DNA from 2 places in the Arthrobacter sp. P1_H7 genome. Region 2 is predicted to be linked to the other one. Evidence: predicted binding sites of a transcription regulator. Region 2 holds the regulator's gene; the other holds the start of a gene.

Region 1 (17,422 bases), on a different contig from region 2:
CCGGCGTCGATAAGTGCCTGCGCACCTTCGCGGGTGGCGGCCTGGCCGCCGATGATGTCCACGTGCGCGGCAACGGGATCGGACTTGAGCCGGCGGATCATTTCCAGCACACCCTGGGAGTGGCCGTTCGCGGTGTCCACGAAGAGGGCATCCACACCGGCATCGATGAGCGCCATGGCACGTTCCCAGCCGTCGCCGAAGAAGCCGATCGCCGCGCCGACGCGCAGGCGGCCCTCGTCGTCCTTGGTGGCGAGCGGGTACTGCTCGGCCTTGGTGAAGTCCTTCGTGGTGATCAGGCCCTTGAGCCGGCCCTGCTCGTCAACGAGCGGGAGCTTCTCGATCTTGTTCGTGGCCAGCTTGTGCGAGGCTTCCTCGCGGCTGATGCCGACGTGTCCGGTCACGAGCGGCATCTTGGTCATGACGTCGCTGACCAGCCGCAGCGGGAAGTCAGATTCGGGCACGAAGCGGGTGTCGCGGTTGGTGACGATGCCCAGCAGCCTGTTGCCCTCGTCCACGACCGGCAGGCCGGAGACGCGGTAGCGGGCGCAGATTTCGTCCAGTTCGGCCAGCGTGGCCTCGGGGCCGATGGTCAGGGGGTTGGTGATCATGCCGGATTCGCTGCGCTTGACCCGGTCCACCTGGTCGGCCTGGTCAGCGATGGAGAGGTTGCGGTGCACGACGCCGAGGCCGCCCTGGCGGGCCATGGCGATGGCCATCCGGGACTCCGTGACGGTGTCCATCGCGGCGGAGAGCAGCGGGGTCTGGACCGTGATGCGCTTGGAGATCCGGGAAGACGTGTCCGCCTCCGAGGGGATCACGTCGGTGTGGCCGGGCAGGAGCAGGACGTCGTCGTACGTCAGGCCGATGAAGCCGAAGGGATCGTGTTCGGGCTGGGTCATGAGTGCGCCTCTTACCTTGGGTTACGGGGTCACGGGTAGGGGTTGCAACAGATGACCAGCCCGTCATTACGGGTCTGGCCTGTGCAGAAGGTCATGCAGAAGGTTCGTGCAGTTGATTCGTGCAGAAGTCCTCAATAAATAGTAGAACCTTGGCGGCGATAGCCATATTCCGGGCGGTAATGTCCGGCTTCAATGTGAGCCGCCCCATGCCCGGAGGGCTCCCCCGGCCGCCCGGGCCCGCACCAGCCGGCGGGCGCCGGCCCACGTCCAGCCGGCGGGCGCCGGCCCACTTCCAGCCGGTGGGCGCCGGCCCACGTCCAGCCGGCGGGCGCCGGCCTACTTCCAGCCGGTGGCGGCGAGCAGCCGCCGTTCGAACATGGGGATCATGGTCTGGACGTACGTCTTGGTCAGATGGTTGTCATCCTTGTAGACGTAAACGTTGCCGACCACCGCGGGGCACGTTCCGTCGGCGCAGATGAAATCGCTCATGTCCATGAGGTGCAGCCTGGGCACCTGGCCGCGGTACGCGTCCAGCGGCGAGGACCCCGCGAGCGATTCCTGCTCCGGCACGTTGCACTCCGAGGCGTCCTCGCCATTCTTCTGGACGCACTCGGGCATATTGATGTTGAAGCGGGGGTTGTCGCGGATGCCCACCACGTCCATGCCGGCGTCGGTGAAGGGCTTGATGCCCGCCAGGTACTCCGGCACTTCGGTCTCGAAGGGCGCTTCCTTGTGGGTCAGCGACGCCACCGTGAAAACGGCGTCGGGGCGGTGGTCCAGGACGTACTGCGCGCTGGCCCGGTTGAAGGCGTTGCAGTCAGCGTCCCGCTCCGGGGACTCCCCGCCGAAGCGGCAGTTGCCCTTCAGGAGCGTGACAACTTCCCAGCCGTGGCTTTTCGCGATGGGGCCCAGCGCCGCCATGTACTGCTGGGCGTGCGAGTCACCGAGCACCACGATCCGCTTGGTGACCTTGTCCGGCTTGTTGTTCTGCAGGCAGCCCTGCAGCAGGGGGTCGCTTGGGACGTTTCCGTCCGTGCACAGCCCATCGATGTCCGCCCACTCGTTCTTCATCGCCGCCGGCGCGGGGATGATCTTGGCTGCCGGAGTGGGTTTGCCGGCGTTTTCCGGTGCCAGGGCGGCCGCGCCGGGGGTCAGTTCCTTGGGCTGGGACGCGGCCTCGGCTTCGTCGGCCAGGAGTTGGCTCTGCCACACGGCGACGGGACCCGCCAGCAAGGCACCACAGGCGGCAATCACGACGGCGGTACGCCAGGCGCGGCGCTTGGGCCAGTGCCATTCGCGCAGAGGCTTCTCGACGAAACGGGTGGTGAGTACGGCCAGGACGACGGACGCGGCAACGATGCACAGACCCTGGAACAGGTTGGGCGCCGTGATGCCCGCCCCGGCGAGGGCCAGGACCAGCAGCGGCCAGTGCCAGAGGTAGAGCGCATAGGAGTTATCCCCCAGCGCCACCAGGGGTTTCCAGGTCAGGAAGCGGTCAACGCCGAATCGGCTGCCGCTTTGACCGGCGGTGATGATCGCGGCGGCGGCCAGCGTGGGCCACAGCGCGATGAAGCCGGGGAAGGAACGGTCCACGGTCAGCAGCAGCCCGCAGGAAAGCATGGCCGCGAGGCCGGCCCAGCCGAGCACGACGCGCAGGATCCTGCCCGGCTTCAGATACGGCAGGGCAAGGGCCAGGAGCGAGCCGAGCGCAAACTCCCAGAGCCGCGCGCCGGTATCGAAGTAGGCGTGGGCCTGGTTCGTGGCCGTCTGCTGGATCGAGTACGCCAGGGACACAGCGAAGATGGCGCCGAAGGCCGCAACCAGCAGTGACCGGTAACGCAGCAGGACGTGGTCCTGGCCGGACCAGCGGCGGAGCAGGCGGGAAAGCAGCGCCGTGCCGGCGAAGACGAGCGGCCAGAGCACGAACACCTGGCCCTGAATCGAGAGTGACCAGAAGTGCTGGAGCGGGCTCGCGCCCGAATGGTCCTGGGCGTAGTAGTCCACCGCGCTGTCCGCCAGGAGCCAGTTCTGCCGGTACAGCAGGGACGCCCACGCCTGTTCAAGGACGTCGGGCCAGCGGCTTTGCGGCAGGATGGCCCAGGTGCCGGCGAGGACGCCGAGAATGACCACGACGACGGCGGGCAGCAGGCGCTTGAGCAGATGCAGCCAGTGGCTGAGCAGCCGGAGCGGCGCGCCGCTTTCGACCTTCCGTGTGAAGCTGAGCGTCATCAGGAAGGCTGAAATGAGGAGGAAGATGTCCACGCCGCCGGAGACCCGGCCCAGCCACACGTGGTACGTGACCACCATGAGGACCGCGAGGGCGCGAAGGCCCTGGACTTCGGGGCGGTAGCTAGTTTTTCGGGTCGCCGGAGAACCTGCATCCGCCCTTGGCGGGGTGACGATGGTTCGCTCGTTCGACACAAATAACCCTTCCGGCCGGTTTCCAAAACATCAATGTTACCGAAACGTAATTTTCTTTGCCAATCGCACAGGTGCCGCGAAGTCCTCCGCGGGGCCGGGGCGGCGGCCTCCGTGCGCCCCGCTGGCGGCGCTCTCGGGGGGCCGCCGGCGTCGTCGGCAGCGTCGTCGGCCGCGCGGCGGAAGCTAGGCTGGTACGAGTCTGAGGAGGCCGCCAAGTGATCGTGCAGCTGCGCATTTGTGTTCCGGGTGAATTGTCCGGAGTTGTTCTCGAAAGTTGTACAAATCACGTCGGCGTCTCGGAAGTGGCGCTGGCGAAGGATTCTTCCGTCACGCCGCCCGGGGACGTTATCGAGGTTCTGCTGGCCCGGGAATCCGTGGAGGGGCTCGTGGAAAAGCTGCACGCCCTCGATGTCCAGCAACGGGGGTCGATTACGGTCATTGCACCGGACCTTGTGCTCTCGGACCGCGCCGACCGGGCGGAAGCGGAGGCTCCAGGTGAGGGCGCGGACGCCGTGATCTGGGACGAGGTGTCGCGGCAGACCGGCGAGGATTCGCGCCTGACGTGGAGTTTCCTGGCGTTCCTGGTCCTGGCGACGCAGCTGGCGGCCATCGGCATCGTGACGGACTCCACCATTGCCATCGTCGGCGCCATGGCCGTTGGCCCGGAGTTCGGCCCGCTGGCTGCCCTGGCCGTGGCCCTGGTGCGGCGCCAGCGGCGGCTCGGACGTGACGCGGCGCTGGCCCTCGGCGTCGGCTTTCCCGTCGCGATGCTGGCCGCCGCGCTGACCGCGTGGCTCTCCATACCACTCGGGCTGTTCCCTACAGACGCGCTGGACCACGGTTCGGCAGTTGAATTCATCTACCACCCCGGCCCCTATTCCCTGATCGTCGCCGTCCTCGCCGGAACAGCCGGGATGCTGTCGGTCATCAGCCGGCGCTCGGCGGCGCTGATCGGGGTGTTCATCTCCGTCACGACGGTGCCGGCAGCCGGGTTTGTCGCCGTGGCACTGGTCCTGGGCGAGTACCAGAAGGCGGCCGGCTCCGCCGTGCAGCTGTTCCTGAACCTACTGGGAATCGTGGTGGCCGCCGTCGGCGTCCTGCTGTTCTACCGGCTGGTGACCAAGCGGCTGGCGCCGGACGCCGCCCGGCAGCTGCGGCGCAGGGCGGACCGCTCCCAGCGCTGACGCATGTGCGCCGCAGGCGCCCGCCATGGCCCGCCGCGCCCGGGAACCGGCGGGCTTATGGGCCCCATCCGGTCGCCGCGAGGAGCCTCTCGCTGAACATGGGGGCCATGCTGGCCGCATAGCTCCGGCTGAGGTGGTTGTTGTCCAGGTAGACGTAGGTGTTGCCGACCGCGCCAGGGCATTCCGTGCCGTTGCAGATCAAGTCAGTCATGTCAACGAACGCAACGCCCGGCAGCTTGCCATCCAGCGCGGCCAAGGGATTCGTCGCCGCCAGGAGGCCCTGCTCGCGCGGCCTGCAGTCCGGCGCGTCGGCACCCTTGGTCGCTACGCACTCTGCCATGTTGAAGGCAAAGCGCGGATTGTCCCGGAGCGCCACGACCTTGATGCCCTCGTCCGCCCAAGACTTCGCGGTGGCTTCGAAGCCCGGGATCACAGTCTCCTGTGGCGACGACGGCGCCGCTTCAGTGCCCACGATGATAATGGCGTCCGGCGGGTTGTTCTTCACTTCCGATGCGACCGCCGCATTGAAATTGTCGCAATCCGCGGAGACGTGCTGCGGCGCAATATTGGGTTTGCAGGCGCCCTTGAGCATGGCGTAAAGCCGCCAGCCCTTCTCATCGCTGAGGGGACCGATTGAGCCCAGCCACTGCTGGGCGTGGGAATCACCGATCACCAGGACCTTTTTCGCTCCGGTGTCCGACTGATTGTTCTGGAAACAGTCCTTCTGAAGCGTCTTGTCCTGCGGCTGCAGGTCACCGGAGCACGAGTTCGGGAGGCTGGCCCAGTCCTGCGGCAGCGTCTGCGGGGTGGGGAGCAGGACGGCGTTGGCGTCCGCCTGGTCCACAAAGCCGGGCATCAGCGCCAAGGCGCCCGGGTTGTTCTTCGGGGCCTGGGCCAGTACCGCCTCGCTTTCGAGGCGCTGCTGGATCTGAATCCCGGCCAGCGGCACGGCGGCGGTGGCGACGACCGCGGCGATGGCGACGAGGGCGCGGCGCCGCCGCACCTCCGGCCACTGCCACTCACGCCAGGGCTTCTCAATGAAGCGGGTGGTGAGGTAGGCGAGCACCAGTGAAACGGTGACGATGACGGCGCCCGTGATCGGACCCGCTTTGTCCCTGTGCAGCACGGCAAGCGAGATGACCAGGACCGGCCAGTGCCACAGGTACAGGGCGTACGAAATGTCACCCAGCCGGACCAAAGGCTTCGAACTCAGGATCCGGTCGACGCCGAACTTGCTCCCCGACTGTCCGGCGGCGATGACGCAGGCTGCCGCCAGGGTGGGCCAGAGTGCCACGAACCCCGGGAAGGAAGCCTGGACATTGAGCAGGAGGCCGCAACTGAGCATGGCAACAATGCCAAGCCAGCCAAGCCCGATCCGCCAGCCGCGCGGAAGCCGCAGGGCAGGAAGGGCCAAAGCCACCAGCGTGCCCAGGGCAAACTCCCACAGCCGGGCCCAGGTGTCGAAGTACGCCTCCGTTTGGCTCGCCTGGGTGAAGACGATGGAGTAGAGCAGCGAACCAACGAAGATCACGGCGAAGACGTAGCACAGCAGCACGCGGTAGCGGAGCTTGAAGCGCTTGGCGACGATCGCGGCTCCCACAAAAATGAGCGGCCACAGGATAAAGACCTGGCCCTGGATCGAAAGGGACCAGAAATGCTGGAAGGGGCTGGCCTGGCTGTGGTCCGCGGCGTAGTAGTTCGTCGCCTGGGTCTGCAGGAGCCAGTTCTCGGCATAGACCAGGGAGGCCCAGCCCTGGTTGATGATTTCCATCCACCGGGTCCGGGGCAGGAACAGGACAGTTGCAGCGAGGATGGCCACCAGGACGGTGACGGCGGCCGGGACGAGGCGCCGGAAAAGGTGCAGCCAGTGTTTGATGAGGGCCATGGACCGGCCCTGCTCGTAGCGGCCCACGAACTGCAGCGTCATGAGGAAGGCCGAGATGAGCAGGAAAACGTCCACGCCGCCGGAGACTCGGCCCAGCCAAATGTGATAGCTCATGACCATCAGCACGGCGAGGGACCGGAGTCCCTGGATTTCGGGCCTGAAGGTGGATTTTCGGCCGGTCTTGGGTGCGGGATCGTGCCCCGCCGCGGCATTGTGCCGGGCAGGCCGGGGCAAGGTTCCTTGCTGTGTCATAGAACTACCCCTCAACCAGATAACCAAAGCCTCCATGTTACCAAAACGTAATTTTGATGGCCAATCGCCGCGGCGGCCACTGATCCCCATTGAGGCATGCCAACGTGGGAGTTTCCAGTGAACCTGGGACGCTGGAGCGGCGCCTGACGGGTTAACTCTGCCAGAATCACGGCAACTTGCGGCCAAGAACACGGCAGAACGGCAGCAGAGACTCGACAGAAAAGGGACGGCCCGGCAAATTGCCGGACCGTCCCCCTGCGGGCAGAGCCTAGTGCTTGTGCCCTGCGTGCTCGTCTTCGTCAGCTGGCTTCTCCACCACGAGGGTTTCCGTGGTGAGGACCAGTGCTGCGATGGAGGCCGCGTTGCGCAGAGCCGCACGCGTCACCTTGACGGGGTCGATCACGCCGGCGGCGATCAGGTCTTCGTATTCGCCGGACTTGGCGTTGAAGCCCTGGTTCACGGCGGATTCGGCCACCTTGGCAGCCACGACATAGCCGTCGAAGCCGGCGTTCTGGGCGATCCAGCGCAGCGGCTGGACCAGGGCGCGGCGAACGATGCCGACGGCCGCAGCCGCGTCACCTTCGAGGGCCTGGACGGCAGCGTCCTCGTCGAGCGCCTTCAGCGCGTGGATGAGTGCGGAACCGCCGCCAGCCACGATGCCTTCTTCGAGGGCAGCGCGGGTGGAGGACACGGCGTCCTCGATGCGGTGCTTCTTTTCCTTCAGCTCAACCTCGGTGGCAGCGCCAACCTTGATCACGCCGATGCCGCCGGCCAGCTTGGCCAGGCGTTCCTGCAGCTTTTCCTTGTCCCAGTCCGAATCGGTGCGGGTCAGCTCGGCGCGCAGCTGGGCAACACGGGCGGCGACGTCCTCGGCCGAACCGGCGCCGTCGACGATCGTGGTGTTGTCCTTGGTGATCGTGATGCGGCGTGCGGTGCCGAGCACCTCGAGGCCAACGGTGTCCAGGCTCAGGCCCAGCTCCGCGGAGACAACCTGCGCACCGGTGAGGGTCGCGATGTCCTGCAGCATGGCCTTGCGGCGGTCACCGAAGCCCGGCGCCTTGACGGCAACGACGTTCAGCGTGCCGCGGATGCGGTTGACGATCAGCGTGGACAGGGCCTCGCCCTCGACGTCTTCGGCGATGATGAAGAGCGGCTTGGAACTCTGCAGCGCCTTTTCCAGCAGCGGCAGGAAGTCCTGCACCGAGGAGATCTTGCCCTGGTTGATCAGGATCAGGGCGTCCTCGAGGACGGCCTCCTGGCGTTCCGCGTCGGTGACGAAGTACGGGGACAGGTAGCCCTTGTCGAACTGCATGCCCTCGGTGAGGACCAGCTCGGTCTGCGTGGTGGAGGATTCCTCGATGGTGATCACACCATCCTTGCCGACCTTGCCGAACGCCTCGGCCAGGAGCTCGCCGACCTCGTCGCTCTGGGCGGAGATTGCGGCCACGTTGGCGACCTGCGTGCCTTCAACCGGGCGCGCGTTCTCCAGCAGGCGGGCAGCGACGGCCTCGACCGAAACCTCGATGCCGCGCTTGATTTCGCCCGGAGCGGCGCCTGCCGCTACGTTGCGGAGGCCTTCCTTGACCAGGGCCTGGGCCAGGACGGTGGCGGTGGTGGTGCCGTCGCCGGCAACATCATTGGTCTTGGTGGCGACCTCCTTGGCAAGCTGCGCGCCAAGGTTCTCGTAGGGGTCGTCCAGCTCGATTTCCCGGGCGATGGTCACGCCATCGTTGGTGATCGTGGGGGCGCCCCACTTCTTGTCCAGTACGACGTTGCGGCCTCGCGGGCCCAGCGTGACCTTGACGGTGTTGGCGAGCTTATCGATGCCGGCTTCAAGCGACCGGCGGGCAGCGTCGTTAAACGCAAGCTGCTTTGCCATGGTTTTGTCCTTTCAAGACAGAACCCCGCGCAACTGATCCATTCAATGCGAAAGGATCGGCTGCGCGGGGGTCCAAGAGAGTTACTTTACGACGATCGCCAGAACGTCGCGGGCGGAGAGCACGAGGTACTCGGTGCCGCCGGTCTTGACTTCGGTTCCACCGTACTTGGAGTAGATGACGACGTCGCCGACGGCAACGTCGATGGGAACGCGGTTGCCGTTGTCGTCGAAGCGGCCGGGGCCTACTGCAACAACTTCGCCTTCCTGCGGCTTCTCCTGCGCGGAGTCCGGGATGACCAGGCCGGAAGCCGTGGTCTGCTCGGCTTCGAGCGGGCGGACAACAATACGATCCTCAAGAGGCTTAATAGAGACCGACACTCGGACCTCTCCTTTTCGTCAGCAAATTTGTGGACTATGAAGCGGTGATGCCAAGGCGCACAGACCGTCGTCGCGGTGCCGGCAGCGTGCCTGGCGGAGCGCGCTTCATGTGTTAGCACCCTCCTAGGGAGAGTGCTAATGACGACTCTATGTAAATGGTTAGCACTCGGTCAAGGCGAGTGCCAGAAATTCGTTCCGGGTGAACATTTCGCCCCGGGGGACATGCCCATTTTTCGCTGCGGCCGGTGGACACTTGGGCATCATGTTCGCTGCCCGCGCTGAGCGATGGACATGCCCAGCGGGTGCGGGCTGCCCCGGAGGACATGCCCAATCTTCGTGGCGGCCGGAGGGCATTTGGGCATCATGTTCGCTGCCCGCGCTGAGCGATGGACATGCGCAACGAGCGTGAGCTGCCCGGGAGGACATGCCCATTCATGGCGCAGGAGGCTGGGCATGTCCTGTGGCCTGTGGCACCGCTTGGCGTTGCGGGCGCGGGGCCCACGCGCTGCGCCCCCGCGTGCGCCTACTCGGTGGCTACTGGCCTGCGAGGTCGTCGAAGTCCACGTCCTCGCCGTCGTCTTCGTCCGTGTCCTGGCCTTCGTCGTTCCGGTGCCGGTACATCAGCACGGCGCCGGCGGCGGCCAGCAGGATCCCTGCGATGAGGAAGATGATGCCGCCGAGCCGGGCCGCGGTATAGGTGTCGCGGATGGCCCGGGCCTCGTCCGTGGCGTCCTGGACGTTCTTGCCGCCGACGGAATACACGGTGGCGTTGAAGGAGTCGAGGAAGAAGATGATCACCAAAAGTGCGACGGACACGACGGCGATCACCGCGCCGGCGATCAGCGCCGGTTTTGCGTAGCGGGCCAGCCCCTGCGGGCGCCGGCGCTCCTGCCCGGCGTCGTCGTTCCCGACCGTGTCCTGTCCGGCTGTGTCCGCTGAGATGCTGTCGCCTGTGCCGCTGTCTTCCATGCCGTCAAGCCTAGCCCCCGCCGTCCGGTCACAGCGCGCCCGCGGACCTCAACTACGCTGGATGGCATGACTGACGCACCGCAGGAACATATTGCCCCGATCCTCACCCCCGAGGGCTGGGAGCTGCTGGCGTCGTTGGGGCCGTACCGCGAAGACGAGGCCTTCCGCCTCACGGCGGCGCTGCGCAAGGCCGGCCACTCCCCCGAAATGGTCTCGGCCGTGCTCACCCAGTCCCGGCTGCGGACCAAGGCCGAGGCGAAGTTCGGCGAGTTCGCCCGGCAGATGATTTTCACCAAGGCCGGCCTGGAGCAGGCCACCCGGCTCACGGTGGCGGCACGGCACGCGCAGCGGTTCGCGGAGGCCGGGATCGGCCACGTCGCGGATCTGGGCTGCGGGCTCGGGGCGGATTCCATGGCCCTGGCTTCCCTGGACCTGGTCGTCACCTCCGTGGAAATGGACGAGGCCACGGCCGCCTGCGCCACGATGAACCTGATCCCGTTCCGCAATGCCACCGTGGTCCATTCCGATGCCACGTCGGTATCGCTCGAGGGGATCGACGGCGTCTGGCTCGACCCCGCCCGGCGCACGACGTCCACTTCCGGAACCAAGCGGATCTGGGATCCGGAGGATTTCTCCCCGCCGCTGTCCTTCGTGGAGTCACTCGCCGGCTCCGGCCGCGCCGTCGGCGTGAAGATGGGACCGGGCATGCCGCACGATTCCGTGCCGGCCGGCTGCGAGGCGCAGTGGGTCTCTGTGGGCGGGGACGTGACCGAAGTGGCCCTGTGGTTCAACGCGGTGCGGCGTCCCGGGGTGCGGCGCGCGGCCCTCGTGCTCGGACCCCTTGGTTCCGCTGAGCTCACCAGCGGCGAGGACTTCGGCGCCGGCCCGGTGGCGCCCGTGGGACCCGTGGAGGGGTACCTGTACGAGCCCGACGGCGCGGTGATCCGCGCCGGCCTGGTGGCCGACGTCGCGCTCCAGCTGGGCGGGCACCTCGTGGACGAGCACATCGCCTACATCTGCGCCCCGGAGCTGCACGACACCCCGTTCGCCAGGGCCTACAGGGTCCTGGAGGTGATGCCGTTCAACGTCAAGGCACTCAAGTCCTGGGTCAAGGATCAAGGCATCGGGGTCCTGGACATCAAGAAACGCGGCACCGCTGTCACGCCGGAGGAGCTGCGCAAGCAACTCCTGCCCGGCGGCAGCGCCAAACACAAGGACAAGAAATCGGCCACCCTGGTCCTCACCAGGATCGGCGAGGACCGGGTGGCCATCTCGGTGGAGCCCGTCTAGCCCCGCCAGCGGGCCCCGGGCGCAGGGCCCCGCCGGCAGGATCCCAGGGAAGCGGTTGGGCGGCCGGGTTACTGGGCCCGCGTGAACTCCTCGGCGGCCCGGATTTGCTCGTCGGTCGGCCGGACGCCGGTGTACAGCACGAACTGCTCGAGCGCCTGGATCGTGGCCACCTCGGCTCCGGTGATCACGGTCTTGCCGGCCGCGCGGCCGGCCTTGATGAGGGGCGTCTCGGCCGGGAGCGCGACGACGTCGAACACCACTTTGGCGGCGTCGATGGCCTCCTGCGGGAAGGGCAGCGCGGCGGCGTCCGGGCCGCCTGCCATACCGATAGGGGTGACGTTGATCAGCATGTCGGCCATGCCGGTACCGGACGCCGCAGCGCCCAGTTCGGCGCTCCAGGCGAAGCCGTACTGTTCGGCCAGGGCGCGGCCGGATTCTTCGTTGCGGGCCACGACGGTCACGTCCTTGAACCCGGCATCCCGCAGCGCTGCCACGGTGGCCTTGGCCATGCCGCCGGCGCCCAGGACCAGCACCGAGTAGTCCCTGGGGACCGCATTGCTCTGCAGGAGCTGCTCGATTGCGGTGTAGTCGGTGTTGTAGGCCGTCAGCCGGCCGCCGTCGTTGACGATGGTGTTGACCGAGTCGATGGCCTTCGCCGACGGGTCCATGACGTCAACGAGGGCGATCACGTCCTCCTTGTAAGGCATGGACACCGCGCAGCCGCGGATGCCGAGGCCGCGCACCCCGGCGATCGCCTGGGCGAGGTCGGTGGGGGCAAAGGCCTTGTAGATCCAGTTCAGGCCCAGCTGTTCGTACAGATGGTTGTGGAAGCGCGTCCCGTTGTTGCTGGGCCGGGCCGAGAGCGAGATACACAGGGTCATGTCTTTGTTCAGAATGGGCACAGCTCCATTAAACGCCAGGATGGGTCCGGCCACCCGCGGCTCACCGCGCGACTGCGCGCGCCGTCGCTGACCAGCCACGTTGTGAATACACTCACGCACCAGCGGCAACTTTGACACGGTCCCGTGGCCGGCCCTGCACTAGACTTGGACCACCCGTAGCCCTGCCAGCCGCCCGGCCGGCGCCCTGGTATGTGGGAAATTGCACGTGACACCGCCGGTGCCACGTCCAGGGGCATGTCCGAGGGTGTTTGCCAGCGCATTTCCCCACCAGGACCACGGCCAGGGACAGCAAAACAGTGAAGGGACCACATGAAGATCGAGTTCGCTTCATCCAGGCAGTCGACCCTAGGCGTGGAATGGGAGCTGGCGCTCGTCGACGCCGAGACCGGCGAGCTGGCCTCCGTGGCGAACCAGGTGCTGCGCGGCGTCGCGGCCCGGCATCCCGAACTCAATGAGGACGACGAGCACCCGCACATCAAGCAGGAGCTGCTGCTGAACACCGTGGAGCTCGTCACGGGCATCTGCACCACTGTTGCGGAGGCCAAGGCGGACCTGAGCAGCTCGCTCGCTGCGGTCCGGGACGTGACCGATCCGATGGGTGTGGAGATCTTTTGCGCCGGGAGCCATCCCTTCAGCCCGCCCCAGCTGCAGCCCGTCACGGACAAGGAACGCTACGCCAAGCTCATTGACCGGACCCAGTGGTGGGGCCGGCAGATGGTCATTTACGGCGTCCACGTGCACGTCGGACTGGACAGCCGGGACAAGGTCCTTCCGGTGCTGGACGGCCTGGTCAATTACTTCCCGCAGTTCCAGGCGCTGTCCGCGTCCAGCCCTTTCTGGGGCGGCGAGGACACCGGATATGCCTCCCAGCGGGCGCTGATGTTCCAGCAGCTGCCGACCGCCGGGCTGCCCTTCCAGTTCTCCAGCTGGGAGGACTTCGAGGCGTACGCCCAGGACATGTTCACCACCGGCGTGATCGATTCGCTCTCGGAAATCCGCTGGGACATCCGGCCCGTCCCGCACTTCGGCACCATCGAGATGCGCATCTGCGACGGCCTGGCCACGCTCGAGGAAGTCGGCGCCATCGCCGCCCTGACGCAGTGCCTCGTCGACGAGTTTTCCACGACGCTGGACAACGGCGGCACCATACCCACCATGCCGCCCTGGCATGTCCAGGAGAATAAATGGCGGGCGGCCCGTTATGGCTTGGACGCAATCATCATCCTCGACGCCGCGGGCAACGAGCAGCTGGTTACCGACCACATCCGTGAGACGGTGGCCCGCCTTGAACCCGTCGCGGTGAAACTGGGCTGCGCCGCGGAGCTGGCCGACGTCCTGAAGATCGTTGAGCGTGGCGCCGGGTACCAGCGGCAGCGGCGCGTTGCGGCGGCGCACGGCGGCGACCTGCGCGCCGTTGTCCTGGACCTGGTCAAGCAGATGCGCAAGGGCCCCGAAGCCTAGCTCCGGCGCCAAGAGCCGGCACGGAGGCGCCTGAAGCCGCAGGCCGTCCTAGCTTCAGGCGGACGCAGCCTCAGGCGGAGACTGTCGTGACCGGCATCGAGGAATCCGGCGCAAAGCCGATCCCGCTCGGTTTCACGCCGGCCATCACCAGTTGCGCCCCGAGCGCGGCCACCATGGCGCCGTTGTCCGTGCACAGCGGCAGCGGCGGCACTGTCAGCCGGATCCCGGCTGCGCTGCAGCGTTGTTCGGTGAGCTGGCGCAGCCGCGAGTTGGCGGCAACGCCCCCACCCAGGAGGACCTCCGTAATGCCGTTTTCGCGGCAGGCGAGCACCGCCTTGGCGGTAATCACATCCACAACCGCTTCCTGGAAGGCCGCGGCGATGTCGGCGACGGGCACCACCTCGCCGCGGGCCTCGAACTGCTCCACACAGCGGGCGACGGCGGTCTTGAGTCCACTGAAGGACCAGTCGTAGCGGTGCGGTCCGGGTTCCTCGGCGGTCCCCATGTACTTGGGCTGGGTGAGTCCGCGCGGGAACCGGATGGCCTTGGCGTTGCCGGTGCGCGCCAGCTTGTCGATGGCCGGGCCGCCCGGGTAGCCCAGGCCCAGGAGCCGCGCCACCTTGTCATAGGCTTCGCCGGCGGCGTCGTCGATCGTGGAGCCCAGCAGTTCGACGTCGTCCGTGATGCTCCGGATCCGCAGGATCTCGGTGTGGCCGCCGGAGACCAGGAGCGCGCCCATGTTCTCGGGCAGGGTTGGCTGCGCGGTCTGCTGAGTGGTTTGCTGCGCCGCGCCGACCGGCGTCGCGTTGCCCAACGGATTCATTGTGCCGCCGCCCTGCTGCAGGAGCCCGACGCCGACATGCGCCACCAGGTGGTTGATGGCGTAGAGCGGTTTGCCGGTGGCGACGGCGAGTGCCTTGGCCGCGCAGACCCCCACCATGAGGGCCCCCGCCAGGCCCGGTCCGGAGGTGACGGCGATCGCGTCGATGTCCGCGAGCGTCACGTCCGCCTCCGCGAGGGCCTCCTCGAGGGTGGGGACGAATGCGTCGAGGTGGGCGCGGGAGGCGATCTCGGGGATCACGCCGCCGAAGCGGACGTGTTCGTCCATGGAGGACGAGACGGTGTTCGTCAGCAGGGTGGTCCCCCGGACGATGCCGACGCCGGTTTCGTCGCAGGAGGACTCGATGCCGAGCACGAGCGGCTGGGTGCGGTTCATGGTCGGCCTGCTTCCGTTGGCTGGGGGCTGAGCGGTTCGCGGGGCAGCTGGAGCCGCATGATCAGGGCGTCGACGCCGTCGCGGTAGTAGCGGGGCCGGACGTGGATCTGTTCGAAGCCGAAGCGCAGGTAGAGCTGCTGGGCCCGGGGGTTGTCCGCCCTGACCTCGAGCAGCACGTCCTGGGCGTGGCGGCGCCGGCTTTCCGCGATCAGCTCGGTGAGCAGGGCCGAGCCGATGCCCTTGCCTTCCTGCTCGGGCACCACGGCGATGGTCTGGACGTCCGAGATCGGTTCGATGCACATGAGCCCGGCATAGCCCACGATCCCGCCGTGGATCTCCGCCACAAGGTAGCGCCGGGTATCCGCCTGCGCCAGCTCGTCGTGGAACATCTGCAGCGGCCAGGCATCCACGGGAAAGAGCCGGCGTTCCAGGGCGTGGACGGCGGGGATGTCCGCGGCGTCCATGTCCCGCAGGGTGACCCCGCCGGGCAGCCGGACGGCTCGCCCCGCGCTCACAGGGCACGCTTCCGGGGTCCGGGCACCTGGGCGTCGGATTCGCGCAGGTACAAGGGGGTGGAGTCCAGGAGCTGTTCCCCCGCGGAGAGCCGGGCAAGTGCGAACTGGCCGAGCGAGAGGGCCTCCGGCTGGCGGGTGCTGAATTCGGCGACCGCCTTGACGACGTCGGAGTAGATTCCTGCCCCGGCACCGTAGACGGGCAGATCCGGCAGATCCGCGGCGAATCCCACGTGCGGGCCGTCCTCCAGGTGCGGCAGCTGGGCATCGGAGAGGGTGTACCGGGCCCAGTACACTTCCTTGCGGCGCGCATCGGTGGCGACAATGAACTCCGCGGCCGAGTCGGTGGATTCGGCTACTTCCAGGGCGATCGCGTCCAGGCTCATGACGCCGTACAGCGGCTTGCCCCAGACAAACGCGAGGGTGCGGGCCGTGACGATCCCGGAGCGCAGTCCCGTGAACGGTCCGGGGCCGACGCCGGTGACGATAGCGTCGACGTCGCGCCCACTGACGCCGGCCTCGGCCAGGAGCCCGTCGATTCCCGGGGCCAGGACCTCCGCATGGGTGCGCGTGTCCTCGGTGGCGAAGCTGGCCAGCACGGATTCCGGTGCATCGTCGGAGACCAGGGCGGCGCTGGCGACAGCTGAGGTGTCGATGGCGAGGATCAGCATCAGGGATTCCGTTCCGGGGTCTGGGGCAAGGGCTCGGCGCCGGGCAGCGCCGGCACTTCGGCCCAGCGCGGGCCGAAGCCGCGGATCACGACGGTCCGCAGCTCGTCGTCGTCGTCCGTGTCGAAGTCCAGAACGGGACCGGCGGCGGGGGTTTCGGCGAACGTTTCGGCGGGCGTTTTGGCGGGCGCGGCGGCACCTCCGCGGGTGCGGTGGAGTTCCACCTCCAGCCGACTGTCGCTGAGGTGCTCAACCCGGCCGCGGCCCCACTCGACCACCGTCACGGCGCTATCCATGGTGTTTTCCAGATCGATGTCGTCGATTTCAGCGGCCGACTCCAGCCGGTAGGCGTCCACATGCACCAGGTCCGGTCCGCCCGGCCGGGGTCCTTCGGGCAGGTTGGGATGGATGCGCACCAGGACAAAGGTCGGCGAAATGATGCCGGCCCGCACTCCCAGTCCCTCCCCCAGCCCCTGCGTGAACGTGGTCTTGCCGGCACCCAGTTCGCCGGTCAGGACCAGCAGATCTCCGGTTTCCAGCACGGCGCCGAGGGCCGCGGCGAGCGCATGCGTCTGAGCCGCCGTGCGGACCTCAAGGCTCCGTTCCCACGCGGGCCCGCTCACGGCCGCTCTTCGCCGGTGGAGGGCTCTTCGTTGAGGTAGCGGCGCGGCACGCGCGGGCTGATCCTGGTGACGATCTCGTAGTTATTGGTACCGGCGGCCCTGGCCCAGTCATCTGCCGTGGGTCCGCCGTCGGCGCCGTCGCCGAACAGCACTGCCTCGGCGCCGAGGATGCTCGGGCCTCCGGCCGCCACGTGGCGGGGTCCGAGGTCGATCACCATCTGGTCCATCGCAATGCGCCCCACCACCGGATAGTTCGTGCCCTCGACCCGGACGGGCCCACCGGTGGCGATGCGCGGCACGCCGTCGGCGTAGCCCAGCGGGATGAGCCCGAGGGTGCTGACACCGTCCGTGCGGTAGTTCAGCCCGTAGGAAACGCCCTGCCCGGCGGGCACGTCTTTGCAGTGCGAGACCACCGTGCGGACCGTCATGGCCGGGCGCAGCCCGAGCTCGGCCGGGCTTTGCCCTTCAAAGGGGGACAGCCCGTACAGGCCCAGCCCCACACGGACCAGGTCGAAGTGGGTGTCCGGCCGGGAGAGGGTGGCCGGGGTGTTGGCGAGGTGGCGGACCTCGGGGTCCACGCCGGCGTCCTGGGCGACGGCGAGGACCTGGCGGAACGCGGCGAGCTGCTCGTCGGTTTCGGGCCGTTCGGGTTCGTCGGCAACGGCCAGGTGGGAGAAGATCCCCACGACCCGGAGCAGGCCCTGGTCCTGGTGTTCCATGGCCTCGCCGACCAGGCTGTCCCAGGCGTCGAGGGTGGCGCCGTTGCGGCCGAGCCCGGTGTCGACCTTCAGGTGCACTCGGGCGGGCCGTTCCTGCTCGCGGGCCGCGGCCACGATCCGGTCCAGTTCCCAGCCCGAGCAGCCGATGTCGATGCCGGCGGCCA
Region 2 (13,946 bases):
GGTGTTGTCCAGTCCCGTGACATGAAGGCCCAGTACCTGGACCGCATGGACATTGAGCGCGAACGCGGCATCACCATCAAATCCCAGGCCGTCCGCATGCCCTGGGAACTCGACGGCACCAGCTACGCGCTGAACATGATCGACACCCCCGGGCACGTCGACTTCACGTACGAGGTCTCCCGCTCGCTCGCGGCCTGCGAAGGTGCGATCCTGCTGGTGGACGCGGCCCAGGGCATCGAGGCCCAGACTCTCGCCAACCTCTACCTGGCGATGGAAAACAACCTCACGATCATCCCGGTCCTGAACAAGATCGACCTCCCGGCAGCACAGCCGGAGAAGTACGCGGCGGAACTCGCCAACCTGATCGGCGGCGACCCCGACGACGTGCTCCGCGTCTCCGGCAAGACCGGCATGGGCGTCGAGGTCCTGCTGGACAAGATCGTCCGCGACCTGCCGGCCCCGGTGGGCGACCCGAACGCCCCCGCCCGGGCCATGATCTTCGACTCGGTCTACGACACCTACCGCGGTGTGGTCACCTACGTCCGCGTGGTCGACGGCATGCTGCACCCGCGTGAACGCATCCAGATGATGTCCACCCGTGCCACGCACGAGCTCCTTGAGATCGGTGTGAGCTCCCCGGAACCCACCCCCTCCAAGGGCCTTGGCGTCGGCGAGGTGGGCTACCTCATCACCGGTGTGAAGGACGTCCGCCTGTCCAAGGTGGGCGACACCGTCACCAACCTGGCCAAGCCGGCCACCGAGTCCCTCCCCGGCTATGCGGACGCCAAGCCGATGGTCTTCTCCGGCCTGTATCCGCTCGATGGCACGGACTATCCGGTGCTCCGCGATGCGCTGGAGAAGCTGATGCTCAACGACGCCGCGCTGGTGTACGAGCCGGAAACGTCGGCAGCGCTGGGATTCGGCTTCCGGGTGGGATTCCTGGGCCTTCTGCACCTGGAAATCACGCGCGAGCGGCTCGAACGCGAATACAACCTGGACCTGATTTCCACCGCACCCAACGTGGAATACGAGGTGACGCTGGAGGACAAGAAGGTCGTCCACGTCACGAACCCCAGCGAATACCCCACCGGCAAGATCGCGGAAGTCCGCGAGCCGATGGTGTCCGCCACCATCCTTGCGCCGAACGAGTTTGTCGGCGCCATCATGGAGCTGTGCCAGAGCAGGCGCGGCGTCATGGGCGGCATGGACTACCTCTCCGAGGACCGGGTGGAAATCCGTTACCGCCTGCCGCTGGCCGAAATCGTCTTCGATTTCTTCGACATCCTCAAGTCCAAGACCCGCGGCTACGGGTCACTGGACTGGAAGGCCGACGGCGAGCAGGTGGCCGACCTGGTCAAGGTGGACATCATGCTCCAGGGCGAGCAGGTTGATGCGTTCTCCGCCATCACCCACCGTGACAAGGCCTACGCCTACGGCGTGATGATGACCGGCAAGCTGCGCGAGCTCATTCCGCGCCAGCAGTTCGAGGTGCCCATCCAGGCCGCCATCGGCTCCCGGATCATCGCCCGCGAAAGCATCCGCGCCATCCGCAAGGATGTCCTGGCCAAGTGCTACGGCGGTGACATCACCCGAAAGCGCAAGCTGCTGGAAAAGCAGAAGGAAGGCAAGAAGCGCATGAAGATGGTGGGACGCGTCGAGGTGCCGCAGGAGGCCTTCATCGCCGCGCTGACAACGGACGAGTCCAAGGACAAGGCCAAGAAGTAACGGTGCAGGTATTGACTGTTGCTGCAGTATCGGCAGGCCGGGCCCGTGCCTAGCGTCCTTCCCCTCGGCGACCCGGCGCCGCCGGACGGGCTCCTGCCCGGCCAGGCGCGCGAGGGCGCCGATCAGCGCGCTTTCGGGCTGTATGTGCACATCCCGTTCTGCGCGGTCCGCTGCGGGTACTGCGACTTCAACACGTACACCGCCACCGAGCTGGGCGGCGGGGCCTCCCAGGACGCCTACGCCGCCACCGCGATCGCGGAAGTGGAGTTCGCCGCCGCGGCCCTGAGGGGCAGCGGCCTGCCTGACCGTCCCCTCAGCACGGTCTTCTTCGGCGGCGGCACCCCCACGCTGCTGCCGGCGGAGGACCTGGCGCGGATCCTCACAGCCGCTATCGGCGCCTGGGGCCTGCAGCCCGGCGCCGAGGTAACCACCGAGGCGAACCCCGATTCCGTCACGCCCGCATCCCTGCAGCTGCTCGCCGACGCCGGGTTCACCCGGGTCTCGTTCGGCATGCAGTCGGCCGTGCCGCATGTCCTGAAGGTCCTGGACCGCACCCACACGCCGAGCCGGGTGCCCGAGGTGGTGCAGTGGGCGCGCGATGCCGGGCTCGCCGTCAGTCTCGACCTCATTTACGGGACGCCGGGGGAGTCGCTGGAAGACTGGCGGTACTCGCTCGAGACCGCACTTTCCTACGCCCCCGACCACATCAGCGCCTATGCCCTGATCGTTGAAGACGGCACCAAGCTTGCCGCGCAGATCCGCCGTGGCGAAGTCCCGGAAATTGACGACGACGACCACGCCGCCAAATACGAACTCGCCGACGAACTGATTTCCGCCGCCGGGCTCGCCTGGTACGAGGTCAGCAACTGGTCCCGCACCCCCGAACAGGCCTGCCGGCACAACCTCGCCTACTGGCGCGGGGACGACTGGTGGGGCATCGGGCCCGGGGCGCACTCGCACGTCGGCGGCGTCCGCTGGTGGAACGTCAAGCACCCCACCGCCTACGCCAACCGCCTCGGCGCCGGGGTCTCACCGGCCGCCGGACGCGAAACGCTGGACACCGAAACCCGCAACGTGGAACACGTCATGCTCGAGGCCCGGCTCAACTCCGGACTCGACATCCCGAGCCTCGGCGGCCTGGGGGACACCGGCAGGCACGCCGTCGCGGGGCTGATCGCTGACGGCCTCGTGGACCCCGCGGCCGCCTTCAAGGGCCGGCTCATCCTCACTCTCAAGGGCCGGCTGCTGGCCGACGCCGTCGTCCGCAGGATCCTGCCGGACTAGTCTGCCCGGCCGCAAAGCCTCCACAATTTGGCTGCCCGTATCAGCGGCCGCACACAGCCTGCCCCACAAAAAAGAGCCGGCCGCTGCCCCATACGGGAAGCGGCCGGCTCTCTCTAGCTTGGTCCGGGCCGGCTATTTGATCCAGCGCAGGTTGAACTCGTAACGGTGCGGCTGGCCGCGGTTGACGTGGATGCCTGCCGCCACCGAGAAGCACGTCACAGCAATCCAGATCACCGTGGCGAGCACGGCGAAGAGGTTGCCCACCACCGGGATGAAGACCAGCAGATTGGCCAGCACTGCGGCGATGGTCGGCGGCAGCGTGAAATTGAGGGCTTCCTTGGATTCCTGCGCCGTGAACGGGCCGCGGTCCTTGAAGATGAGGTAGATCAGCAGCGACGGCACGCAGCCCAGGATGCCGCCGAAGTGGGCGAGCGTGGCCCACTGGCGGTCCTCGCTGGCCGTCAGCGGCAGCGCGTTTGCCGGAACCCCATGGTACGGGGGCTGGCCATGGCCAGCCTGATTGCCCGTGTGTTCGCGTGCGTTATCTGCCACGGTGTAGCCCTTCGGATTGCGGTGATGCGTTGCTGCCTGGGTTGTGCCTGAACTAGCCGGGACCGCACTGGAAGCGCGGCCGCCGTTTCAAGAATACTTGCTCGCGCCCGGAAATGGAGATCAGGGGGCGGCCGCCGCGGCGGACTAGGGCACGGTGAGGAAGTCAATGACCTCTTCCACGCGGCCGAGCAGCGACGCCTCCAGATCAGCGTAGCTGCGGACAGCACCCAGGAGTTTCTGCCAGCCCAGGCCGATGTCCTCCTTTGTGGAGTGGGGCCAGCCGAAAGCCATCAGGATGCCGGTCTTCCAGTCCATGCCGCGGGGGATCACCGGCCACTGCTCGATCCCCAGGACCGCGGGCCGGATGGCCTGCCACACGTCCACGTAGGGGTGCCCCACAATGAGGACGTTGCCGGCGGCGCCCGGTGAGGCCATGACGGCATCGGCGATCCGCGACTCCTTGGAGTCGGGCACCAGGTGGTCCACGAGCACGCCGAGGCGCCGCCCCGGGCCCGGGCCGAACTCCGCCACGGCGGCCGCGAGGTCGTCAATGCCGTGCAGGGGTTCGACGACGATGCCCTCCACCCGGAGGTCATCGCCCCACACCTTCTCCACCAGCTCGGCGTCGTGCTTTCCTTCCACCCAGATACGGCTGGCCTTGGCCACCTGGGCGCGCTGCCCCGCCACCCGCACCGAGCCCGACGCCGTGCGGCCGGCACCGGCGGCCGGTGCCGTTTTATTCGGGGCCGGCGGCATCAGGCGGATGGGCTGGCCCTCCAGGAGGAAGCCAAAGCCGAGGCGGAAGGACCGCGACTTGCCCCGCCGGTCCTCCAGCGCCACCACGTGCATGCCGCCGGACTTCTCCACCCGGGTTACGGCGCCCACCCAGCCGGACTGGACCTCTTCGAGGACCATCCCGCGTTCCACCGGGACTTCCGGCAACTGGGTCTTGGTGGGGGCGGACAGGTCCTGGGGTCCCCAGTTCTGGTACGACATCTCTACACGCTTACTTTGCACTCGGAATGTACGGCGGTCGGTGGAACTCTCCGGGGCCGGAACCGGACCGCGACGGCGCGGCAACGGCAGCGGCTGCCACGGTCTCGGCGCCGGCGTGACGGGAATCGCGTTCCCGCGGGCCACGCCTGGAGCGAATCCAATGCTAACAACGCGGCGACTCATATTAGACTGGTTAGCACTTAGGCATGTCGAGTGCTAACCCTTGTCCTGTTGCGGACCGTCCGTGCAGCACTTGTGGACCCGGACCGGACACGGCGGACGGCACCGACTGCGGGACAGTCGATTGGAGGTGGAGCGTGAGCGAACCGCGCAAACTCGAAGTGCTGCGCGCCATCGTGGAGGACTACGTCCATTCGCGTGAGCCCGTTGGTTCCAAAGCGCTCGTGGAACGGCACCATCTCGGCGTCTCCAGCGCCACGATCCGAAACGACATGGCGGCGCTGGAAGATGAGGGCCTGATCACGGCACCGCACACGAGCGCCGGCCGGATCCCCACCGACAAGGGCTACCGGCTTTTCGTCGACCAGATCTCAGCGGTGAAGCCGTTGTCCCCGGCTGAGCGCCGGGCCATCCAGGCGCTGCTGGAAGGATCCGACGACCTCGACGACATCCTTGACCGGACCGTGAGGCTCCTCTCGCACCTGACCAACCAGGTCGCCGTCGTGCAGTATCCGCTGCTCAGCCGCGCCCGGGTGCGACACATCGAGTTCGTGCTGCTGGCGCCCCGGAAAGTGCTGGCGGTACTGATCGCGGACAGCGGCAAGGTGGAGCAGCGCGTGATCGACGTCGGGCAGGACCTTCCCGACGACGCGCTGGCGGAACTGCGGACCAGCTTTCTGGCCAGCCTCTCCGGAACCCCGCTGAGCCTGATGCCGCAGCTGCTGCCCGCCGTCGTTGCCGGTGGCCCGCCGGCGCGGCGCGGAGCGGCCCAGGCGCTGGCCCGCGGCCTGGAGGCCCTGGCCACGAGCAGCCGCGAAGAGCGCATGGTCATGGCCGGCACCGCCAACCTGGCCCGCTCCAACGTGGACTTCCCGCTCAGCATCGGCCCCGTGCTCGAGGCCCTCGAGGAGCAGGTGGTCATGCTCCGCCTGCTCAGCGAAATGGCCGAAGACCCGCGGGGTGTCACGGTCAGCATCGGCCGGGAAAACCCTTACGACGGTCTGGCCGAGGCCTCGGTTGTGGCCACAGCCTACGGGCCGGACGCCACGGCCAAGGTCGGCGTGCTTGGGCCCACCCGGATGGACTATCCCACCACCATGGCCGCCGTCCGCGCGGTGGCCCGCTACCTTTCGAGGATCCTGGGGCCCTGACAGGCCCGGGACCGAACACGACTTCTTGCCCCACAGGCAGTGCCCCACAGGCAGTACGAAAAGGAAGAGATACACACTTTGAGCAGCCACTACGACGTTCTTGGAGTCTCCCGCGACGCATCGGGGGAGGAGATCAAGAAGGCCTACCGGAAACTGGCCCGCACCCTGCACCCGGATGTGAACCCCGGGGAGGACGCCTCGGACAGGTTCAAGGCAGTCACCCACGCTTACGAGGTCCTCTCTGATCCGCAGAAGCGCCGGGTCTACGACACCACCGGCAACGAGAACGGTACCGACAACGGCTTCGGCGGCGGCAGCTACTCGGGCCAGGGCTTCGCCTTCCAGGACATCTTCGAGACCTTCTTCGGCGCCGGTGGCGGCCAGGGCGGCCCGGCGTCCCGGGTCCGCCGCGGCCAGGACGCGCTGATCAGCGTCCGGATCGACCTCCGCGACGCAGTGTTCGGCGTGAACAAGAAGCTCGAGGTCGACACGGCCGTCATCTGCCCCACGTGCGATGGGTCCTGCTGCCGCGAGGGCACCCACCCGGTCCGCTGCGACATCTGTGGCGGCAGCGGTCAGGTCCAGCGCGCCGTGCGGTCCATCCTGGGCCAGGTCATGACATCCGCCCCCTGCGGATCCTGCGAGGGGTTCGGCACCGTCATCAAGGACCCCTGCAACGAATGCAGCGGCCAGGGCCGGATCCGCAGCCGCCGCTCCCTGACCGTCAAGGTCCCGGCCGGTGTCGCCACCGGCACCCGCATCCAGCTGTCCGGCCAGGGCGAGGCAGGCCCTGCCGGTGGCCCCGCCGGGGACCTGTACGTGGAGATCCGGGTCAACAACGACCCCACCTACGTGCGCGAGGGCGATGACCTCCACGCGAGCCTCAACATTCCCATGACGGCTGCCGCGCTCGGCACCGAAATATCCCTCGACACCTTCGACGGGCAGCAGGAGATCGACGTCAAGGCCGGCACCCAGTCGGGCGAGGTCATCACCCTGCGCGGCCTCGGCGTCACGCACCTGCGCGGTCACGGCCGCGGCGACCTGAAGGTGCACCTGCAGGTGGAAACGCCGGTCAAGCTCGATCACGTCCAGGAAGAACTGCTCCGCCAGTTGGCCAAGCACCGCGGCGAGCACCACACGGAAGGAAAGCTTGCGGCCAGCGGCGGCGTCTTCGCCAAACTGCGGGACCGGCTCGGTAACCTGTAGCGGTGAGTAACCCGGTCTTCTTCACCTCCCCAGGCACCCTGGACCAGCAGGTCCCCGGCTCGGCCTTCGTCCTCGAGGGTGGCGAGGCGCGCCACGCCGTCACCGTCAAACGGATCGCCGTCGGCGAAGTCGTCGACATCGCGGACGGCGCCGGCAAACGCCTGACCGGCACCGTGACCGCCGTCGCTCCCGGGGAGCTGACCGTCGAATGCGTGGACCTTGCAGAGGAACCTCCGCCGGGAATCCGGCTGGTCCTGGTCCAGGCCCTCGCCAAGGGCGATCGCGACGAACTCGCGGCCGAAACCGCGACTGAGTTGGGCATCGACGCCGTCATTCCCTGGCAGGCCGAACGGTCCATTGTGCGGTGGAAGGCTGAGCGGGCCGCGAAGGCGCATGCCAAATGGCAGTCAGTGGTGACGGCCGCCGCCAAACAGGCGCGCCGGGCATGGATTCCCGAGGTCCGGGCCGCCGTCGACGGCGCCGGGCTGCAGGCGGCCGTGGCGGCGGCAGACCTCGCCGTCATCCTGCATGAAGACGCCGTACGCCCCCTGCGGCTCGTCCTGGAATCCTGGTTGGAATCCGCGCAGCCCGGCGAGGTTATGGCAGGCGATGCCGGATCCCGTGAGGTCCTGCTGATAGTGGGTCCGGAAGGCGGCATCAGCCCGCGGGAGGTAACCCGGCTCTGCGACGCCGGCGCGGTCACGGCCCTTTTGGGGCACCATGTGCTGCGTTCGTCCACGGCGGGGCCCGCCGCCACCGTGTTGGCCAGCGACATCCTCGGCCGCTGGTGACCTGCTGCAGCCGCCGTCACCAGTGACAGTGGCGGCTATTTGACCGTGAAGGTTATTTGACCGTGAACCCGCGGGTGTCCTGGAATACTTCCTTGGCGCTGTCGGCTGCGTCCACCTGGGACACCCGGACCTCGTAATTGCCCGGGCCGAGGTTCACGGACAACGTGAACAGCCCAGACTGGGTTGCATCGGCCGAGGCGGTGGCGCTGCCGTTGAGATAGGCGGTCTTGGCGTTGTCGCCGTCGCCGTCAACCTTGAGGATCGCCCAGCGGAGCTTCCCGCCCTGGACGGTGCTGCGGCCACGGATCTTGACCGAACCGTCGCCCACGGACGTGCCCTCCTGCGGATCAATGATCCACACAGGTGCCACCATCCCGGCGCTGCGGGACGTCGGCTCGCCCAGACGGACGTGGTTGAAGGCGACGTAGTCCGTGTGTCCGTCCACCAGCACAACCACCTGGACCTGCTGTCCGGCATCGATGAGGCCGGCGCTGGCCGCGGCAGCTGTCGCCGTGTAGACGAGCTGCTGGATGGCGCGCTCGGCCATGGCCGCATCCACGTTGCTGTTGAAGGCATCAGCGGAGACATCCACGGTGATGACGTTCTTGCCGGAGATCGACGTCGCCAGCTTCTTCGGATTCTGCCACGGCGTGAAGAAATCCGGGTCCAGCGGCTTCTGCGACATCATGACCCGCAGGGCGCGGGTGACGGGATTGTCCTGGTCGGGAACGTCGCGGAACTCGCGGTAGAGAAACGCGTTGTCATTGCCCCGGCCGATCCAATACACGGGAGCCTTGTTCGACGTCTGCGCTGTCTCGAGCGGGGCGCTCGTGGTGGGTACGCCCGACGCCGGGACGGGAATGAGTTCCGACGGGCTGCTGGAATTCGTGATGCTGCTCTGCGGCGTCGCCACGCAGCCGGACAGGACGAGGGCGGCAGGCAGCGCCAACGCCAGCGCGGCGCGGCGGACGCGCCCCACCGATGGCTGCTGAACTCCACGCTTGCTGATGCCGCTGTCCCTTCGTCTTACGCCCCGCGTTCCGCGGTGATGATCCGTTTGTAGCCGTCGCAGGCCGCTGGCGGCCGTCCCCGTCCCTCACCGGCCGGAGACCGGCCCGGCGATCCCGGGAGAGCCGGATTCCAGCATGGCACACGGGCACGGCGCGGCAGCCGGGTTTGGGCCCCGGCGCCGGAACTGCAACGGGAACGATATGAGGCCGATACAAAGTTGATACCTAACGGGGCCTGCCGGTGGTTCCTCGCGCGGACGTGGTACGGCCGCTTGTCTATGCCTGCTGTGCCAGCAGCCCGATGGTGTACTGGCACAGCAGCACTATCCTCCGATGAGCTCCTTGACTGGCCCCTCGTGCAGGGCCACGTAAACGTAGTCTCGGATCCGATTCGCCTCCGGGTCTGTCATAGTCCGGGCGAGGGGACGCAGCACCAGGCGTATCAGCGCATTGGCCTGACCATGTGGCTTGGTTCTATAGCCGATGGCGCCCCTCGTCGCTGAGCCAGCGATGCCTGCCGGGGTCGTTTAGGGCAGACTGGTGGCGTGAGCGGAATCCGGTGGGTGCTGCACGTCGATCTCGACCAGTTCATCGCGGCTGTCGAAGTGCTCCGGCGGCCGGAGCTTGCGGGCAAGCCGATCATTGTCGGCGGCCGGGGCGACCCCACGGAACGCGCTGTGGTGTCGACCGCATCCTACGAAGCCCGGGCATTCGGCGTCGGTTCCGGCATGCCCTTAAGCATTGCTGCCCGGAAAGTGCCCGACGCCGTGATCCTGCCAGTCGATCAGGAGGCTTACCTAGCGGCGTCTGAAATCGTCATGGCTACCTTGCGCGCGCAGCCCGGCGCCACCGTGCAGGTGTTGGGGTGGGACGAAGCCTTTGTGGGCATCACGATAGAGAATCCGGAAGCCTACGCACGGCAGGTGCAGGCCGCTGTCCTGGCCCGTACACAGCTGCATTGCAGTGTGGGCATCGGCGACACCCTGGTCCGAGCCAAGGTCGCCACCGGGTTCGGCAAGCCGGCCGGCGTCTTCCGTCTCACTGCCGGGAACTGGCTCGCTGTCATGGGCAGTCGGCCCACCAAGGACCTGTGGGGCGTCGGAACCAAGGTGTCGGGCCGGCTGGCCAAACTCGGCATCAACACAGTCGCCGAGCTCGCCGCGTTCGACCCCCAAGACCTGGTGCCGGAGTTCGGCCCCAGGATGGGACCTTGGTACGCGGAACTCGGACGCGGGGACGGCACCAGCGTTGTGGACGCCACCCCGTGGGTCGCCCGCGGGCATAGCCGGGAGACCACCTTCCAGCGCGACCTGACCGCACCCGCCCAGGTGGACGACGCCGTGAGGGAGCTGACAGCGCGTGTCCTGGAGGATGTTGTGGCCGAAGGACGGCCCGTGGTTGGGCTGACCCTGAAAGTTCGCTACGCGCCGTTCGTCACCAAGACGCACGCGAAGAAAATTCCCGAGACATTCGACCGGAACGAAATCCTCGCACGGGCGTTGGACCTCGCAGCCGGAATCGAAGCGGGCCGTCCGATCCGCCTCCTGGGCCTGCGGGCCGAAATGGCAATGCCCGACGATGCCCGAACGGGACATACGCCGACGCGCGGCGGTTGGTGACGGCGTCGCTGCCTTCCCGCCGCAGCGTTCTGCGGGCAGGCTGAAAATGACCCTGAGAACCCCTCAAGTGAAAGCTAGGCTGGGAGGATGGAATACCAGATCCGCCAGGCCGCGGGTGGGGACGCTGATGCCGTAGTCCGGATGCACACCCGGGCCCATGAGGAATGCTACGGGCACCTTCTGTCCCCGGCGTTCTTCGATGCGCGCCGTGCCAGCATCCCGGAGCGCGTGGAAAAACGCCGACCTTATCGGGACAGCGCCGAGCCTCGAATCATCGCCGTGGACAAGGGCAATGAAATCGTCGGATTTGCCGACGCAGGTACGGGACGTGACGATGACCTACCCGGAGAGCTTGAGCTTTACTCCATCTACACACTGGGGCGCACCCATGGCACCGGGCTCGGGGAGGCCCTGCTGAGGGCCGCCCTCGGCGATTTACCCGCCTACCTGTGGGTGCTTGAGGCCAACCCCCGCGCTCAGGCCTTTTATGCCAAGAACGGTTTTCAGCCCGATGGGACACGAAAATTGCTTTCACCCGACTGGGAGGATCTACCTGAGACACGGATGGTCCGCTCCGACATTTCGCCGGCCACATCCACGCCGAGCCCGACAGAGTTTCGCCGGGCGTATTCGGGCCCCAGTCCGGCGATTCTCACGTCAGAAGCGAATGAATGTACCGCTGCGAAATCATCCATCGTGTATTCGTGCAGGAGGAGACGCTCAGTCTGCAATTCCATGGGTCCATCATGCCGGAGCCGGAGCCGGAGCCGGCGCATCGGCCTGGCGGACCCGAGGGTCAGAACCTGAGAATGTTCAGTTCCGCGGCCGGCTCGAAACCAAGCCGTGCATAAAAGTCGCGTGATTCGTCGGAGGGGGAAAGTACCATCCGTACGGCATTGATGCCTTGCGCGAACCGGATCGAGGCGTCCACGAGCCGGCCGCCGACTCCGGCGTTCCGAAACTCCGGAAGGACGTAGGCGTTGCCCAGATAGACCCACCGGGACGATTCCGTTCCCGGTTTGTGCGTCCGCAAACGCACCCCGTCCGTTAGAGTCGGACCAATGAAACGGGCTGTGATCCTCGGAGGCACTGGCGTTCTTGGCCGCGCGATTGCGTGGCGGCTGATCCGTGCCGGCTGGGCCGTGGACATGACGGGCCGGGACCGGACCAAGATGCCGGCTGACCTGGCTGCCGCCGGTGCCCGATTTATCGCCGCCGAACGTCGTGACGACGACGCCCTGGCCGGGGTGATGGCCGGTGGTGCCGATCTCCTCGTGGACGCGGTGTGTTACACGGAGGCCGACGCCCGGCAACTCCTGCCGCACCTGGCCGCGGTGACCTCCGCCGTCATGCTCTCGAGCAAGGCCGTGTACGTCGACGCCGCCGGCAACCACGTCAATTCCGATATACCGCCCCGCTTTGAGGCGCCCATCCTCGAGGGCAACCCGACCATGCGGCCGGGAGCAGGAGACTACGACTCCCGGGAAGGCTATGGCGCGAACAAGGTGGCCGCAGAGCACGCCCTCCTGGACAGCGGCCATCCGGTGACTGTGATCCGGGCTTCCAAAGTACATGGTGAGGGCGCGGCCCTGCCCCGGGAATGGATGTTCGTCAAACGGGTGCTCGACCGGCGCCCGGCCGTATTCCTGGCCCATGCGGGGCAGGGCGCGGACCACACGACGGCAGCGGTGAACACGGCGGCCCTCGTGGAACGGGTGGCCGCCGTGCCCGCGGCACGGATCCTCAACAGCGCCGATCCAGATGCGCCGAATGCCCGGCAGATCGCCGCAGCAATCGCCCGCCACCTGGGCCACCACTGGGAAGAGGTGCTGCTGGATGACACCGCACCCGCGGGCCTCGGCGACCACCCGTGGGATTTCCGGCCCCCGCTGGTACTCAGCACCAAGGCCTCCCGCGACCTGGCCTATGAGCCGGTTGGGACATACGCCCAGACCATCCCGCATCAGGTGGACTGGCTGGTGAAGGCGGCAGCGGCCGGAGCCATGCCGGGAACCGACGATCCGTCCCTCGGGCACTATCTCGACTACAGCCGTGAAGAACAGTTCACCGCTGGTTCCGCCCTGCGGACACGCCAACGACCCCTGTGAGGGGCTAACGGTGTGAGGGGCTAAGGGTTTGAGGGGACCACGGGTTTGTCGACGAGAATGGCGGCCTGCGGATGTTTTTCCATGGCCCTCGGTGAACGCACCAGCTGGGCGCGCATCGCAAAGCCTTGTTCGGTGAACCGGAGCGCCACCTCCTCGGGGGCGTGAAGTTCCGTGCGGAGCTGGACGTCGTGTCCGTAGGCGCGGTCAATCGTGCGGTGGCCGCTGCCGGCGTGGAAAGCGACCAGCGCCGACCCGCCAGGGCGGAGCGCCCTCCAGAACTCGCGCGCGATCGCCGGCAGCGCCGTCGGGGGAGAGCGGATGATCGAATACCAGGCGAGGACGCCGTCCGCGGCTGCGTCGGCCTGGGGCAGGTCCGCCAGCTCTCCGGCTTCGAACAACAGCCCGGGATGCAGTTGTTGCGCGACCCGGACCATTTCGGGCGACACGTCGACACCGCTGACGTTCAGCCCCGCCCGGCCGAGGTAACTGGTCATGCGTCCGGCACCGCATCCGACGTCGATCACCGTCCGGTCCGCCGTGGCGCGCAGGTGCGCGATGAAGTGGTCCATCATGGCCATATCCAGCGGGGCCTCGAAGCTGGTATCCGGGATCACCGCTGAATAGGTCTCGGCCACTGTGTCATACGCAGATCTGACGTCCATCAAATTTTCGTGGTTTGCCATCAACCGAGCCTAACGGCCATGGCCGGCGAACCCGTGGTGCCGAATTCTTACGTCATGCAACGGGTCCGTGACACGTTGTGTCGCTGCGCGACTGTGCGTTGCGGCCGGGCTTGGGAACCCGTGTCCGCGGTGGTTGATTGGGGCTACCAGCGCTCGAAAGGACCCGCCATGACGGAACAAACTGATCTCAGCCCGACGACACTCCGCCACATTCTCGGACACTTCGCCACCGGGCTGACGGTTATCACCGCAGCAACCCAGCACGGGCCGGCCGGTTTCACCTGCCAGTCCTTCGCCTCCCTGTCCCTGGAGCCGGCCCTGGTCACGTTCAGCCCCGCGCGGACGTCCAGCACCTGGCCGCTGCTGCGTGCGGCGGGCCGGTTTACCGTGAACATCCTGCCCGCTGAGCACCAGCACCTGGCGGGGCAGTTCGCGCGCTCGGGGACGGAGAAGTTCGCCGGCGTCGGCCACTCTCCTTCGCCGCTGGGCAACCCCGTTCTGGACCGGGCCCTGGCGTGGGTGGACTGCGAACTCCACCAGGAGTACGACGGCGGCGACCACACGATCGTCGTCGGCGCCGTCCGCGCCCTGGGCGCCCGCCCCGACGCTGAGCCCCTGCTCTTCTACAAGGGAAGTTA

The links. The regulator HrcA, encoded in region 2, represses chaperone genes, less so after heat shock. The targets are predictions, from matches to a motif close to TTNGCACTCGNNNNNNNCGAGTGCNAA.
Region 1: groES (co-chaperone GroES) is a predicted target of HrcA. The motif match lies at 9,058-9,084, and genes of this name have one in related genera.

The regions. Positions count from the first base shown of each region.
Region 1 covers NZ_JBFUCO010000017.1:106,934-124,355, forward strand. The annotation lists partial or broken gene guaB (IMP dehydrogenase) at 1-899, opposite strand, end outside; gene AC1DXI_RS17050 (acyltransferase family protein) at 1,236-3,320, opposite strand; gene AC1DXI_RS17055 (DUF389 domain-containing protein) at 3,623-4,504, shown strand; gene AC1DXI_RS17060 (acyltransferase family protein) at 4,560-6,641, opposite strand; gene groL (chaperonin GroEL) at 6,910-8,520, opposite strand; gene groES (co-chaperone GroES) at 8,602-8,898, opposite strand; gene AC1DXI_RS17075 (hypothetical protein) at 9,433-9,867, opposite strand; gene AC1DXI_RS17080 (class I SAM-dependent methyltransferase) at 9,934-11,157, shown strand; gene AC1DXI_RS17085 (shikimate 5-dehydrogenase) at 11,226-12,059, opposite strand; gene AC1DXI_RS17090 (glutamate--cysteine ligase) at 12,369-13,520, shown strand; gene tsaD (tRNA (adenosine(37)-N6)-threonylcarbamoyltransferase complex transferase subunit TsaD) at 13,591-14,736, opposite strand; gene rimI (ribosomal protein S18-alanine N-acetyltransferase) at 14,733-15,200, opposite strand; gene tsaB (tRNA (adenosine(37)-N6)-threonylcarbamoyltransferase complex dimerization subunit type 1 TsaB) at 15,248-15,919, opposite strand; gene tsaE (tRNA (adenosine(37)-N6)-threonylcarbamoyltransferase complex ATPase subunit type 1 TsaE) at 15,919-16,539, opposite strand; gene alr (alanine racemase) at 16,536-17,422, opposite strand, start outside.
Region 2 covers NZ_JBFUCO010000016.1:60,687-74,632, forward strand. The annotation lists gene lepA (translation elongation factor 4) at 1-1,725, shown strand, start outside; gene hemW (radical SAM family heme chaperone HemW) at 1,771-3,009, shown strand; gene AC1DXI_RS15615 (DUF4870 domain-containing protein) at 3,142-3,561, opposite strand; gene AC1DXI_RS15620 (DUF3097 domain-containing protein) at 3,706-4,557, opposite strand; gene hrcA (heat-inducible transcriptional repressor HrcA) at 4,875-5,888, shown strand; gene dnaJ (molecular chaperone DnaJ) at 5,967-7,097, shown strand; gene AC1DXI_RS15635 (16S rRNA (uracil(1498)-N(3))-methyltransferase) at 7,100-7,888, shown strand; gene AC1DXI_RS15640 (GerMN domain-containing protein) at 7,941-8,867, opposite strand; gene AC1DXI_RS15645 (DNA polymerase IV) at 9,444-10,517, shown strand; gene AC1DXI_RS15650 (N-acetyltransferase family protein) at 10,605-11,324, shown strand; gene AC1DXI_RS15655 (GNAT family N-acetyltransferase) at 11,314-11,550, opposite strand; gene AC1DXI_RS15660 (NAD-dependent epimerase/dehydratase family protein) at 11,579-12,625, shown strand; gene AC1DXI_RS15665 (class I SAM-dependent DNA methyltransferase) at 12,646-13,287, opposite strand; gene AC1DXI_RS15670 (flavin reductase family protein) at 13,477-13,946, shown strand, end outside.